DNA from 2 places in the Vallicoccus soli genome. Region 1 is predicted to be linked to the other one. Evidence: riboswitches for the same ligand, from Rfam matches in the RefSeq annotation. Region 1 holds a riboswitch; the other holds the start of a gene.

Region 1 (7,271 bases):
CGGCGGGGTGCCCGACTTCGAGGAGACCCGCACGTACGTCGAGCGCGTCACCGGCTGGGTGCCCGGCTACGGCTGGCTCGACCGGCCGGCCTGACCCTCCCGCCGCACGTCACCCCGCGGCCGGCCCCGGCGCGCACGCCGGGGCCGGGCGGGAGCGGGGGCGGGGGCGGGGCTCACTCCAGCTGCGGCACCGGCTGGTTCTCCGGCGGCACCGACGGGCCGAGGTCGTCGCGCGGCACGGTCTGCACCAGCCGGCGCGGCGGCCACTCGACCCCCTCCGCGGTGGGCGGCCAGGCCTGACCGGTGCGCTCGAGGAACCACGCGGGCGGCTGGTACAGCGGGATCCGGTAGTCCGAGGGCAGCAGGCTGCGCCACTCGACCTGGGACCGGCGCTGCTCGAACTCCTCGCGCATCTCGCGCACGACCGCGGGCTGCGTGAGCAGGTCGACGACGGTGCCGGCGAGGTAGCGCGCGGCCGCCATGGTGGCCACGTGCCCGGGGCTGGCGGCGCCGCAGGCGGTGCGGTGCCACGAGTGGTTGAAGGTCCCCGGCGGCTCGTGCGCCGTGCCCATCTGGATCGTGGGCACCTGCCAGCTGATGTCCGCGACGTCGGTCGAGCCGCCGCCGGTGAACACCGGGGACGGCGGGCGCAGGTCGGCGATCTCCTCGGGGAAGCCGTCCTCCGGTGCCCCGTTCGCCCGCTGCAGCGCCCGGCCGAAGCGCTGGTCGGCGGCGGAGAACGAGGGCGCGCCGATCTGCACCATGTTCGCGTGCATCAGCTCGGTGCCGCGCTTGTTGCCGAGCTTGTTCCACACCGCGCCCTGGAGCTTGGTCTCCATGCGGGTGCCGGTCGCCAGCGCGGCCGCCTCCGCGCAGCGGGTGATCTTGTCCATGAGGACCTTGGCGCGCTCGGGGCTGGCCTCGCGGGCGTAGAACCAGATGCTCGACAGGGTCGGGTAGACGTTCGGCTGCACGCCGGTCGCCCGCACCGCGTGGTGCATGCGCGCGGACGGCGCCATCGAGCTCTCCCGCAGGTACTCGGTGAGCATCGCCATCGCCTCGACCGCGTCCTGGGTGGAGCGCGCGCCGAGGGGCGACCCGCCGTGCCCGTCGGTGCCGTGGAAGTGGAACGTCGTGCTGTACATCGCGTTGCTCGAGCCCCAGCTCGTGCTGTTGCTGCTGCCCGGGTGCCAGTCGACGAACGCGTCCAGGCCGTCGTACGCCCCCGCCCGGACCGCCACCGACTTGCCGACGAGCTGCTCCTCGCCGGCCGAGCCGAAGAACTTCAGGGTGCCGTCGAGGCGCTGGCGGCGCATCGCGGCCGCCACCGCGGCGGCGGCACCGGCCGCCGCCGCGCCGAGCGAGTTGTGCCCGCAGCCGTGGCCGTAGCCGTACGTGGGGGCGTACGGGTCGTCGTCGTAGACCAGCGGGTTGTGCTCGGGGTTGCCCTTCTCCTGCGAGACCCCCGGCAGGGCGTCGTACTCGCCGCTGAACCCGATGACGGGGGAGCCGGTGCCCTGGCTGAAGGTCGCCACGAAGGCGGTAGGCATCCCGGCCGTGCCCCACGTGATCTTGAAGCCCTGCGACTCCAGGTACGTCGCCTCGGCGAGCGCGGAGTTCCACTCCTTCATCGACGGCTCGGCGTACTCCCAGATGCGGTCGTTGAGCCCCAGGATGCGCCCGCTCTGCCGGTCGAGGAACGACAGCGCCGCGTCCTTGGCCTTGGAGTCCAGGGCCAGGCCCGCCGGCGCCTCGTAGTCCCCGCTGGACGACGGCGCGCTGCGCGGGTCCAGCGCCAGGTCGCTCGCCGCGGCCGCGGCCGGGTCGGCGAGCAGCGCGGGCCCGGCGGCCAGCGCCGCCCCCGCCCCGCCCAGGAGGCCGAGCAGGTCGCGCCGGCTCAGGCCCCTCGCCTCGATGTGGTCGGTCTCGCACACGTGGCACCTCCGGTGGAGGGGTGGCAGGGGTCGCGGCGCGGGCGCGCGGTGGTGCCTGCCGAGGGCGCGTCGGGCGCCCGCCGTCCCCGCTCTGTCCTGGCACCTGAGGCCTTCGCCGGCGCGGGCCGGCTTCGCCCTTCGGTGAGCGGCCCGTGCCGCTCTCTCCAGAGTCGCCTCGGCGACGCAGTCCTGGGTGCCTGAGAGTTTCCCGGGGAGGTTGCTCCTTCGGCGCCCGGTCCTCCGGCGGTGGCCACCGCCGGACGGGCCGGGTCTCTCCTGCGTCTCCTCGATCGGCTGGGACGAACCCACCACCGCGCGTCACACCGCGTCAAGGGTCCACCACGGACGAAACAGGGACCTTGCGCGACGGACATACGGGGCACGACCGGTCGCGTCCGGCGCGCCGGGTCAGAGCAGGGCGTCCTGCGCGTACGCCGGCGGGGCGGCCGCAGCGGGCGCCGGGGGCCTCCCGGCGTCCGCGCCGGTGCGACCGGCAGCGTCGTCCGGCAGCGCCGCCACGCCGTAGCCGAGGCGCCGGGAGCGCCGGGGCCCTGCCCCACCCAGCCCGCACCGCTCGGCCGCGGCGAGCACGCGGGCGCGGACCTCGTCCTGGTACGCCCGGGGCGCGTACGCCCCGCGGCCGTAGAGCCGGTCGTAGAGGGGGCGCAGCCGGGGGTGGTGCGCGTCGAGCCAGGCGAGGAACCACTCGCGGGCACCGGGGCGCAGGTGCAGCAGCAGCGGCGTCACGTGGGTCGCGCCGGCGTCGGCGATCGCGCGCACCGTGCGCTCGACCTCGGCGGGGGAGTCGCTCAGTCCCGGCACGACGGGGGCCATGAGCACGCCGCAGGGGACGCCGGCGTCGTTGAGGCGGGCGCACACCTCGAGGCGGCGGCGCGGGCTGGGCGTCCCCGGCTCGAGCAGGCGCCAGAGGTCCTCGTCGAGGAAGCCCACCGAGACGTTCGTGGCGACCGGCACGACCTGCGCCGCCTCCTGCAGCAGCGGCAGGTCGCGCAGCACCAGCGTGCCCTTGGTCAGCACCGAGAACGGGGTGCGGGCGTCGGTGAGCGCGCGCAGGATCCCCGGCATGAGCCGGTAGCGGCCCTCCGCGCGCTGGTAGCAGTCCACGTTGGTGCCCATGGCGACGTGCTCGCGGGCCCACCGCGGGCGGGCCAGCTCGCGCCGCAGGACCTCCGCGGCGTTGGTCTTCACCACGACCTTGCGGTCGAAGTCGAGGCCGGTGCCGAGCTCGAGGTACGCGTGCGTGCCGCGCGCGAAGCAGTAGACGCAGGCGTGCGAGCAGCCCCGGTAGGGGTTGACGGTCCAGCGGAACGGCACCGCGGAGGCCTCGGGCACCCGGTTGAGGACCGAGCGCGCCTGCACCTCGTAGAACGTCATGCCGCGGAACTGCGGGGTGTCGAAGGTCCGCGCGACGGCCCCGCGGGGGAGCAGCGGCAGCGGCTCCGGCGCGGCGGGGCCGGGCGCGCCGGAGCCCGCTCCGCCGTCGGCGGCACCGGCCTCGGCGGGGTCGTGGAGCTGCAGGGCGTCCCAGCGCATGGCACCGATGCTAGAACACCCGTTCGAACGAGGTCCAGCCGCAGCGTCAGGCCGCGGCGCGCACCTGCCGCTTGATGCGGGCCAGCATCGCCGCCATCCCGCGCAGCCGCAGCGGGCTCACCGCCTCGGCGAGCCCCAGGCCGACGTAGAAGTCGTCGGGGACGGCCAGCACCTCCTCGGGGGTGCTGCCGTCGAGGCCCTCGCGCAGGATGCCCGCGAAGCCGCGGGTCGTCGGCGCCTCCGCGGGGGCGTCGAAGTAGAGGTGCACGGCGCGCGCGCCGCCCTCGCCGTCGACCTCGACGGCGAGGAACAGCGGCGACTGGCACTCGTCGACCCGCTCCATGCGCTCGGGAGCCCCGGCGTAGCGCTCGGGCAGCGGGGGCAGCTCGCGGGAGAGCTCGAGCAGCAGCTGCAGCCGGTCCTGCGGGCCGACGGCCCGGAAGTCCTCGACCACGCCCTCGAGGGCCGGGGTCAGCGTGCTCACGCGCCGCTCCCGCGCTCGATCGGGGTGCGCACGGAGTTGCCCCACTCGGTCCACGAGCCGTCGTAGTTGCGCACGCGGTCCCAGCCCAGCAGGTGGGTCAGCACGAACCAGGTGTGCGACGAGCGCTCGCCGATGCGGCAGTAGACGACCACGTCGTCCTCGGGGGACAGGCCGGCCTCGCCCGCGTAGAGCGCCTCGAGCTCCTCGCGGCTGCGGAACCGCCCGTCCTCGCGGGCCGCCCGGGCCCACGGCACGTTGCGCGCGCCGGGGACGTGCCCGCCGCGGACCGCGCCCTCCTGGGGGTAGTCCGGCATGTGCAGCAGCTCGCCGCTGAACTCGCCGGAGGAGCGCACGTCGACGAGGGGGCGCCCCAGGTGCGCGAGCACGTCCTCCTTGAAGGCGCGCACCCGCGCGTCGTCGCGCTCGACCACCGGGTAGTCGGTGCGGGGGCGGTCCGGGACCTCGGTGACCAGGGGCCGGCCCTCGGCGACCCAGGCCGCCCGGCCGCCGTCGAGCAGGCGCACGTCGGGGTGCCCGAAGAGCTCGAACACCCACAGCGCGTAGGCCGCCCACCAGTTGCTGCGGTCGCCGTAGAGGACCACGGTCGTGCCCCGGTCGATGCCCTTGGCCGCCATGAGCCGGGCGAAGCCCTCGCCGTCGACGTAGTCGCGCGTCGTGGGGTCGTTGAGCTCGGTGTGCCAGTCGACCTTCACCGCCCCGGGGACGTGCCCGGTGTCGTAGAGCAGCACGTCCTCGTCGGACTCGACGACGACCACGCGCGGGTCGCCGAGGTGCTCGGCCAGCCAGTCCGTCGTCACGAGCCGCTCGGGGTGCGCGTAGCCCTGCAGCCCCGCTGCCGGGTCGGGCGCCACCGGCCCCTGCTCACCCTGCTCGTGCGGCACGGCACCGTCCCTCAGGCTCACGCTGCTCCCTCTCCTCGACGTCGGCGGGCCACACGCTAGGCCCCGCCACCGACAACCCCTCCGGCGGCGTCAGCCTTCCCCGGGGCGGGCGTGGATCGCGCGGACGGCGGCGATCCCGTCGGCGTCCTCGGCCCGCTTGTCCGGGCGGTGCCGCAGCACCCGGGCGAAGCGCAGCGCGACCCCGCCCGGGTAGCGCGGGCTCGTCTGGACCCCGTCGAAGGCCACCTCGACGACGAGCTCGGGCCGCACGCGCACCACGTGGCCCTCGCGGCCGGCCTCCAGCGCGAGGAGGCGCTCGGTCTGCCAGGAGAGCATCGCGTCGGTCAGGCCCTTGAACGTCTTGCCGAGCATCGTGAAGCCGGTCGGCGCGTGGTCGTCGCGGGCGCCCAGGTGCAGGTTCGACAGCGTCCCGCGCCGCCGGCCGTGGCCCCACTCCGCGGCGAGGACGACGAGGTCGAGGGTGTGGCGCGGCTTCACCTTGACCCAGGCGGCGCCGCGCCGCCCGGCCTCGTACGGCGCCCCGAGCGCCTTGACGACGACGCCCTCGTGCCCCCGCGCCAGCGCCGCGTCGAGGAACGCCTGCGCCTCCTCGACCCCGTCGACCCCGTCGACCTCCCGCGCGCGCACCCGCAGGGCCGCGGGGACCGCCCGCTCGAGCGCCGCCTGGCGCTCCCGGGCGGGCTCGGCGACCAGGTCGTCGCCGTCGAGGTGGAGCACGTCGAAGAAGCGCACCGACAGCGGCACCGCGGCGTCGCCGTCGTGCCGCCCGACCCGTGACGCGGTGAGCTGGAACGGCAGGGGCCGCCCGTCGGGGCCGAGGGCGAGCACCTCCCCGTCGAGGACGGCCGAGCCCACGTCGAGGCCGCGCACGGCCGCCACGACCTCCGGCAGGCGGGCGGTGACGTCGTCCAGCGACCGGGTCACGACGAGCACGGCGCCACCGTCGCGGTGCACCTGCACCCGCACCCCGTCGAGCTTCTCCTCGACCCGCGCCGGCCCGGTGCGCGCCAGCGCCCCGCCCACGTCGTCCGCCGCCTGGGCCAGCATCGGCTGCAGGGGGCGGCCGACCCGGAGCCGGAACCGGGCGAGCCCGGCCGCGCCGTCGGCGAGCGCCGCCTGCGCGACCGGGCCCAGGGCCCCGCCGAGCATCGCGGCCCGCCGCACGTCCGCGCCGGGCAGGCCGGCCGCCCGCGCGACGGCGTCGAGCGCGACCCCGCCCAGCGCCCCGTGGCGGACCTCGCCGACGACCAGCCCGGCGAGCAGGCGCTGCTCGCGGGCCGTCGCCCGGGCGACCAGCGCGCGGAACCCCTCGAGGCGGCGGGCGCCCGAGCCGGGCCCCGCCTCCCGGGCGGCGCGCTCGAACGCCGCGTCCACCTCGGGCAGGCGCAGGGACGGCGCGTCCGCCGGGGGCGGCAGGTCGCGCAGCGCCGCCGGCCCGAGCCCGGTGCGGCGCTGGCGCAGCGACCCGGAGAGCCACGCGACGGCGAGGCCGACCTCGTCCGGCTCGTCGAGGGCCGCGCGGCGCAGCACGTCGGCGAGCACCTCGACCTTGCGCAGGCGCGACGTCGTCGCGGCGAGGGCGTCCGACGCGGCGGCGAGGTCGTCGAGCAGCACGCCGCCATCCTGCTGCACCGGCGCACCCGCCCGTCGTGCCCCGCGCACTCCTGCCTCCGGGCGCGCGCCGGACCTTGACCGTCCGGCTCGCCGCGCTGTAGTCATGCGCCACCGCTGCTCGGGTGCGTGCCGTCGCGCGCCCGTGCACCCGCTGCAACGACAGGCCCAGGAGCCGCCGTGCGTCGCCGTCCACTGTCCCTCGCCGCCCTCGCGCTGGGCGCCGTCCTCGTCGCGCCGGCGCCCGTCGCCGCCGCTCCCGGCGCCGACGCCGGCCTCGCCGCCGACGCGCTCGCCGAGCGCCGGTACGACCCGCGCGCCGAGCGCGCCGCCGCCCCCGCCCGCGACGCCGTGCGGGCCCTCACCGCCGAGGTCGCCGGCCCGCGCACGGGGGGCTTCCCGCGCCAGACCGTGCTGCGGACGTTCCCGGTCGACGAGGCCGACCGCTCGATCAAGCTGGGCCTCGTCCCGTACCACGAGATCGCCCGCCGGCTCAACGCGCTGCAGCGCACCAGCGACCGGGTCAGCGTCGAGGTCACCGGGCGCAGCGCCCTCGGGCGCGACCTCTACCTCGTCACGGTGACCGCCCCCGAGACGCCCGCGCAGGCGCGCCGGCAGGAGGCGATGAAGCAGCGGATCCTCGCCGACCCCGAGCGGGCGGCGCAGGACCGGGCCATCGCGCGCGACTACAAGGTGCCGGTGTTCGTCAACGCGAACATCCACGGCAACGAGTGGGAGGGCACCGACGCGTCGCTGCGCGTCATC
Region 2 (7,271 bases), on a different contig from region 1:
CCCCGCCCGGGCAGCACCCACTACGACGAGGACGCCCTGGTCATCGCGCGGACCGTCGCGCAGATGAGCGGGTTCGGCATCGAGCCGCGGCACCTGCGCCCGTTCAAGGCGGCCGCCGAGCGCGAGGTGGGGCTCGTCGAGCAGGTCATCAGCCCCACGCTGCGCCAGCGCAACCCCGAGGCGCGCGCCCGGGCCGAGGAGGCCTCGCGCGAGCTCGCGGCGCTCTCGGTCACCCTGCACGCGGTGCTCGTCAAGGCCGCGCTGCGCCCCCGCCTGGGGCGCTGAGCGCCGCAGCCGCCCCGCCCCCGACCGGCGCCGCCGCCCGGGCGTAGGGTGCGGAGGGTGAACCAGCTCGACGTCGTCGGTGTCCGGGTGGAGATGCCGTCCAACCAGCCGATCGTGCTGCTCAAGGAGACCGCGGGCGACCGCTACCTCCCGATCTGGATCGGCGCCGCGGAGGCGACGGCCATCGCGTTCGCCCAGCAGGGCGTCGTGCCGCCGCGCCCGCTCACCCACGACCTGCTGCGCGACGTGCTCGAGGCCGTGGGCCGCGAGCTCACCGCCGTGCGCATCACCGACCTGCGCGACGGGGTGTTCTACGCCCTGCTCGTGCTCAGCGGCGGGGTGGAGGTCAGCGCGCGCCCGTCGGACGCGATCGCGCTCGCGCTGCGCACCGGCAGCCCGATCTACGGCGCGGACGAGGTGCTCGGCGAGGCGGGGATCCCGATCCCCGACGAGCAGGAGGACGAGGTCGAGAAGTTCCGCGAGTTCCTCGACCAGATCTCCCCGGACGACTTCGGCGAGGGCTCGCCGCACTGAGCCGGCGCCGCCCGGGGGTGGGGCGGGCGGGTCGTACCCTCGACCTGAGGTCGAGACCAGGGGCCGGCGACACGCCGCGCGCCTCGTTGACGCTCCTCGGGGGCGCCCGTAGCGTCTCCGACCAGGGACGCCTCCCGTCGACGCCACCGTGCGCCCCCCCGCCCGAGCGGGGGAGCGGCACCACGGGACGTGGGACGTGCGGCGCGGAGACGGAGGTCGTGGTGGGCACGACGGGAGACCCCGGCGCGGGGCGCGGCGGCGCTGCCGCCGACGGCGCGCAGGACGACGCGGGGCGCTGGCAGGCGCGCCGCGCCGCGGGCGCGCAGGGCCTGCTGTTCGACGAGGACCTGCCCGACCTCAGCGAGGACGTCGGCTACCGCGGCCCGACCGCGTGCCGGGCCGCCGGCATCACCTACCGCCAGCTCGACTACTGGGCGCGCACCGGCCTCGTCGAGCCCGAGGTGCGCACGGCGCACGGCTCGGGCAGCCAGCGCCTCTACAGCTTCCGCGACATCCTCGTGCTCAAGATCGTCAAGCGGCTGCTCGACACCGGGGTGTCGCTCCAGCAGATCCGCGCCGCGGTCGGGCACCTGCGCGACCGCGGGATCGACGACCTGGCGCAGATCACGCTGATGAGCGACGGGGCCAGCGTCTACGAGTGCACCTCCGCCGACGAGGTCGTCGACCTCGTCCAGGGCGGGCAGGGCGTCTTCGGCATCGCCGTGGGGCGGGTCTGGCGCGAGGTCGAGGGCTCGCTCGCGCACCTGCCGGCCGAGCGCGCCGGCGACGAGGCCCCCGCCGCCCCGGGCGCCGACGACGAGCTCTCCGCCCGGCGCCGGGCGCGCTCGGCCGGCTGAGGCCCGCGCGGCGCCTCGCGGCACCCCCGCGCGGCGGGTAGGCTCGGCGCCCGTACCCGCTGACGACTCCGCGCGGGAGAGTCCCGGCGCAGCCAGCGCCGGGCGCCGAAGGGGCAACGCTCCCGGAACCTCTCAGGCCACCGGACCGCGCGGACGAGGCACACCAGGGGCGGCGCGCGCAGCGCCGTGACTGGGGGAGGCGCCCGCACCCGCGGCCCGGCGCCCGCCGAGGCCTGCCCGTCAGGAGCCCTCCCGTGCCCCGTACGACCCCCTCGCTGCGCGACCTCGCCGGCACCCCCTTCGTCGAGCGCCACGTCGGCCCCTCGGCCGACGAGCGCCAGCGGATGCTCGACGCCGTCGGCCAGCCCAGCCTCGAGGCGCTGACCAAGGGCGCCATGCCCGAGGCGATCCGCGACGGCGCGCCGCTGGACCTGCCGCCGGCCGCGAGCGAGGCGGAGGTCGTCGCCGAGCTGCGCGCGCTCGCCGCGCGCAACCGCGTGCTCGTGCCGATGATCGGCCTGGGCTACCACGGCACGCACGTCCCGGCGGTCGTGCAGCGCAACGTGCTGGAGGACCCGGCCTGGTACACGGCGTACACGCCGTACCAGCCGGAGATCTCCCAGGGCCGGCTCGAGGCGCTGCTGAGCTTCCAGACGGTCGTCACCGACCTCACCGGCCTCGCGGTCGCGGGCGCCTCGCTGCTCGACGAGGCCACCGCCGCCGCCGAGGCGATGACCCTCATGCGCCGGGCGTCGAAGGCGCCGGCGGGGGCGGCGCTCGTCGTCGACGCCGACGCGCTGCCCCAGACCCTCGCGGTCGTGCGCACCCGGGCCGAGCCGCTGGGCATCCCGGTGGTCGTCGCCGACCTCGGCCCGGACGGGCCGGGCCTGCCCGAGGGCGACGTCTTCGGCGTGCTCGTGCAGTACCCGGGGGCCTCCGGCGCGGTCCGCGACCACGCGCCGCTCGTCGAGCAGGCGCACGCGCGCGGCGCGCTCGTCGCCGTGGCCGCCGACCTGCTGGCCCTCGCGCTGCTGCGCCCGCCGGGCGAGGCCGGCGCCGACGTCGCGGTGGGCTCGAGCCAGCGCTTCGGGGTGCCGCTGGGCTTCGGCGGCCCGCACGCCGGCTACCTCGCGGTGCGCGAGGGCCTGGCCCGCTCGCTCCCCGGGCGGCTCGTCGGCGTGAGCAAGGACGCGGACGGGGCGACGGCGTACCGGCTGGCCCTGCAGACCCGCGAGCAGCACATCCGCCGCGAGAAGGCCACGAGCAACATCTGCACCGCGCAGGTGCTGCTGGCCGTCATGGCCTCGATGTACGCCGTGTGGCACGGCCCGGAGGGGATCCGGACCATCGCCGCGCGCACGCACCGCCTCGCCGCGGTGCTCGCCGCCGGGCTGCGCGCCGGCGGGGTCGAGGTCGTGCACGGCGCCTTCTTCGACACGGTGCAGGCGCGGGTGCCCGGCCGGGCCCGCGAGGTCGTCGAGGCCGCCGCGGCGCGCGGGGTCAACCTGCGCCTCGTCGACGAGGACGTCGTCGGCGCCGCCTGCGACGAGACGACGACCCCCGAGGTGCTCGGGCGGGTGTGGGCGGCGTTCGGCGTGCCCGGGGACGTCGACGCGCTCGACGAGCAGGCGCCCGACGCGCTGCCGGAGGCGCTGCTGCGCACCTCGGCGTACCTCACCCACCCGGTCTTCTCCGCGCACCGCTCGGAGACCGCGATGCTGCGCTACATCAGCGACCTGGCGCGCAAGGACTACGCCCTCGACCGCGGCATGATCCCGCTCGGCTCCTGCACGATGAAGCTCAACGCGACCACCGAGATGGCCGCGATCACCTGGCCCGAGTTCGCGCAGGTCCACCCGTTCGCGCCGGACGACCAGACCGAGGGCTACCGCGAGCTCATCGCGCAGCTCGAGCGCTGGCTCGCCGAGGTCACCGGGTACGACGCGGTGTCCCTGCAGCCCAACGCGGGGTCGCAGGGCGAGTTCGCCGGGCTGCTGGCCATCCGGGCGTACCACCGGGCCAACGGCCAGGGCGAGCGGCGGGTGTGCCTCATCCCGTCCTCGGCGCACGGCACCAACGCCGCGTCGGCCGTCATGGCCGGGCTCAGGGTCGTCGTCGTCGCCTGCGACGACGCCGGGAACGTCGACCTCGACGACCTGCGCGCGAAGGTCGACGCGCACCGCGAGGACCTCGCCGCGCTCATGGTCACGTACCCCTCGACCCACGGGGTCTACGAGGAGTCGATCCGCGGGGTCTGCGCGCTGGTGCACGACGCCGGCGGGCAGGTGTACGTCGACGGCGCCAACCTCAACGCGCTCGTCGGCCTGGCCCGCCCGGGCCGCTTCGGCGCCGACGTGTCGCACCTCAACCTGCACAAGACCTTCTGCATCCCGCACGGCGGCGGCGGGCCGGGCGTGGGGCCGGTGGCCGTGCGCGCGCACCTCGCGCCGTACCTGCCCGGCCACCCCCTCGACCCGCAGGCCGCCGCGTCGACGCCGCCCGCGCCGGGGACCGGCGTCGGGCCCGTCTCGGCCGCCCCGTACGGCTCCGCCGGCATCCTGCCGATCTCCTGGGCGTACGTGCGCCTCATGGGCGGCGACGGGCTGCGCGAGGCCACGCAGGTGGCGGTGCTCGGCGCCAACTACGTCGCCGCTCGGCTCGCGGAGCACTACCCGGTGCTCTACACGGGCCGCGACGGGCTCGTCGCCCACGAGTGCATCGTCGACCTGCGCGCGATCACCAAGCGCACGGGCGTCACGGTCGACGACGTCGCCAAGCGGCTCGTCGACTACGGCTTCCACGCCCCGACCATGTCGTTCCCGGTCGCCGGGACGCTCATGATCGAGCCGACGGAGAGCGAGGACCTCGCCGAGCTCGACCGGTTCTGCGACGCCATGGTCGCGATCCGCGCCGAGATCGAGAAGGTCGGCGCGGGGGAGTGGGACGCCACCGACAACCCCCTGCGCCAGGCCCCGCACACCGCGGCGCACCTGGCCGGGCCGTGGGAGCACGGCTACGACCGCGCCCTCGCGGCCTACCCGGCGGGCACGACGGCGGCCAAGTACTGGCCGCCGGTGCGCCGGATCGACGGGGCGTACGGCGACCGCAACCTCGTCTGCTCCTGCCCGCCGGTCGAGGAGCTCGCCGACTGAGCCGGCCGGGAGGGGGCCGGGGTCAGGCGGCCGCGACGAGCGGGCGCGCGCGGTGCGGGGCGACGACCTGGCCGGTCGGCAGGATCTCGCCGGTGTCCTCGAAGACCACGACGCCGTTGCAGAGCAGGTTCCAGCCCTGCTCGGGGTGGGCGCTGACGATGGCCGCGGCCTCGTGGTCGACGGCGTCGGCGGCGGGGCAGGTCGGCTGGTGCGAGCACATGGTGGCGACTCCTGTGGGTGCGCGGGCGGTGCGGTGGCCTCCCCCTCCACGTCGGCCCCCGCGCCGCGCCGCTTGAGCGGGCGGAGGTCCTGTCCTGCCCGGGCCGGAGGTCCCGGGTGCCCGCCCCCGGGGGCCCGGGGTAGCGTCCGCGCATGAGGACGGCCGGATGACGAGGATCGCCGCCGCGGCCGGGGTGGTCCCCGAGCACGCGTACGACCAGGCGACGATCACGGCGACCATCGGCGACGTCGTGCTGGGCGACCAGACCGACCGCCGCCCCGTCATGGAGCGGCTGCACGCCGCGGCCGGCGTCCGGCAGCGCTCGCTCGCCGTGCCGCTGGAGGAGTACGCGCGGCTCGGCGGCTTCGGCGGCGCCAACGACCGGTTCCTCGACGTGGGCACGAGCCTGGGCGAGCGGGCGGTCCGCGAGGCGCTGGACCGCGCGGGCCTCGCCGGGGAGGACGTCGACCTGCTGCTGGCCACCTCGGTCACCGGCATCGGCGCGCCGAGCCTCGACGCGCGGCTCGTCCCGCGGCTGGGGCTGCGCCCCGACGTCAAGCGCCTGCCGGTCTTCGGGCTCGGCTGCGTGGCCGGGGCTGCCGGGATCGCCCGGCTGCACGACCACCTCGTGGGGCACCCCGACGACGTCGCGGTGCTGCTGTCGGTCGAGCTGTGCTCGCTGACCTTCCAGGCCGACGACACCTCCATGGCCAACCTCGTGGCCAGCGGCCTCTTCGGCGACGGCGCCGCGGCCGTGGTCATGGTGGGCGAGGAGCGCGCCCGGCGGATGGGGCTCGACGCGGCGCCGCGGGTCCTGGCCTCGCGCAGCCGCTTCTACCCGGACACCGAGCGCGTCATGGGCTGGGACGTCGGGGGCAGCGGCTTCCGCATCGTCCTCGCCGCGTCGGTCGCCGACGTCGTCGAGGCCCACCTGGGCGAGGACGTCCGGGGGTTCCTCGAGGACCACGACCTCAAGACCGTCGACGTCGCGACGTGGCTCGCGCACCCCGGCGGGCCCAAGGTGCTGCAGGCCGTGCAGCGCGCCCTGGAGCTGCCCGACGGCGCGCTCGACGTGACCTGGGAGTGCCTGGCCGACACCGGCAACCTCAGCTCGTCCTCGGTGCTGCACGTCCTCGACCGGACCATCGCCGAGGGTCGCGGCACCCCGGGCGCCCCGGCCGTGCTGCTGGCCATGGGCCCCGGCTTCTGCGCGGAGCTCGTGCTGCTCGAGTGGTGAGCGGGCGGTCCGAGCGGTGAGCGGGCGGGGCGCGCCCGTGGTGGGATGGGGCGCGTGTCGAGCGTCGCCGCGTACTGCCTCCTCGTCGGCCTCTACGCGGTCGAGCGGCTGGCCGAGCTCGTCCTGTCCGCCCGGAACATCCGCTGGTCGCTCGCGCGGGGCGGGGTCGAGACCGGCTTCGGCCACTACCCCTCCATGGTCGTCCTGCACACCGGCCTGCTCGTGGGCTGCCTCGTCGAGGTGCTGGTGCTCGACCGGCCGTTCCTGGCCTGGCTGGGCTGGCCGATGCTCGCCCTCGCGCTGCTGGCGCAGGGCCTGCGCTGGTGGTCGATCCGCACCCTCGGGCACCGCTGGAACACCCGCGTCGTCGTCGTGCCGGGGATGCCGCTCGTCACCGGCGGGCCGTACCGGCTGGTGAACCACCCCAACTACGTCGCCGTCGTCGTCGAGGGCGTCGCGCTGCCGCTGGTGCACACCGCGTGGGTCACCGCGCTCGTCTTCACGGTGCTCAACGTCCCGCTGCTCGCGGTGCGCCTGCGCGCCGAGGAGGCGGCCCTGGGGCGCGGGCGCGGGCGCGGGCGCGGGTGAGGGCCGACCTCGTCGTCGTCGGGGCCGGGCCGGTCGGGCTCGGCACCGCGGTCGAGGCCGCGCTCGCCGGGATGGACGTGGTCGTCGTCGACCCGCGGCCCGGCCCGGTCGACAAGGCCTGCGGCGAGGGGCTGATGCCCCCGGCGCGCGACGCGCTCGCCCGGCTCGGGGTCGAGCCGCCGGGGCGCGAGTTCCACGGCATCGCGTACGTCGACGGGCGCGGCCCCGCCGCCACCGCCCGCTTCCGCTCGGGGCCCGGCCTGGGGGTGCGGCGCACCGCCCTGTCCGGCGCGCTCGCCGAGCGCGCGTCCGCCCTCGGGGTGCGCCGGGTCGCCGCCCGCGCTGCGGCGCCGCTGGTGCGCCCCGGCGAGGTGGAGGTCGCCGGCGTGCGCGCCCCC

The links. Region 1 has a riboswitch for glycine ahead of D5H78_RS08550 (amidohydrolase). Riboswitches for the same ligand answer to the same signal wherever they lie in the genome.
Region 2: linked by a shared signal. The riboswitch ahead of gcvP (aminomethyl-transferring glycine dehydrogenase) and the one ahead of D5H78_RS08550 (amidohydrolase) in region 1 are both predicted to bind glycine.

What each region holds. Positions count from the first base shown of each region.
Region 1 covers NZ_QZEZ01000003.1:73,366-80,636, reverse strand. The annotation lists gene D5H78_RS08555 (lytic transglycosylase domain-containing protein) at 1-94, shown strand, start outside; gene D5H78_RS08550 (amidohydrolase) at 174-1,934, opposite strand; glycine riboswitch at 2,109-2,223, opposite strand; gene D5H78_RS08545 (Rv2578c family radical SAM protein) at 2,343-3,488, opposite strand; gene D5H78_RS08540 (SufE family protein) at 3,535-3,972, opposite strand; gene D5H78_RS08535 (sulfurtransferase) at 3,969-4,844, opposite strand; gene D5H78_RS08530 (ATP-dependent DNA ligase) at 4,965-6,509, opposite strand; gene D5H78_RS08525 (M14 family zinc carboxypeptidase) at 6,687-7,271, shown strand, end outside.
Region 2 covers NZ_QZEZ01000010.1:41,066-48,336, forward strand. The annotation lists gene ftsR (transcriptional regulator FtsR) at 1-285, shown strand, start outside; gene D5H78_RS17135 (bifunctional nuclease family protein) at 343-819, shown strand; gene D5H78_RS17140 (MerR family transcriptional regulator) at 1,149-1,676, shown strand; glycine riboswitch at 1,740-1,834, shown strand; gene gcvP (aminomethyl-transferring glycine dehydrogenase) at 1,931-4,828, shown strand; gene D5H78_RS20360 (DUF5999 family protein) at 4,851-5,048, opposite strand; gene D5H78_RS17155 (type III polyketide synthase) at 5,215-6,285, shown strand; gene D5H78_RS17160 (isoprenylcysteine carboxyl methyltransferase family protein) at 6,331-6,873, shown strand; gene D5H78_RS17165 (NAD(P)/FAD-dependent oxidoreductase) at 6,870-7,271, shown strand, end outside.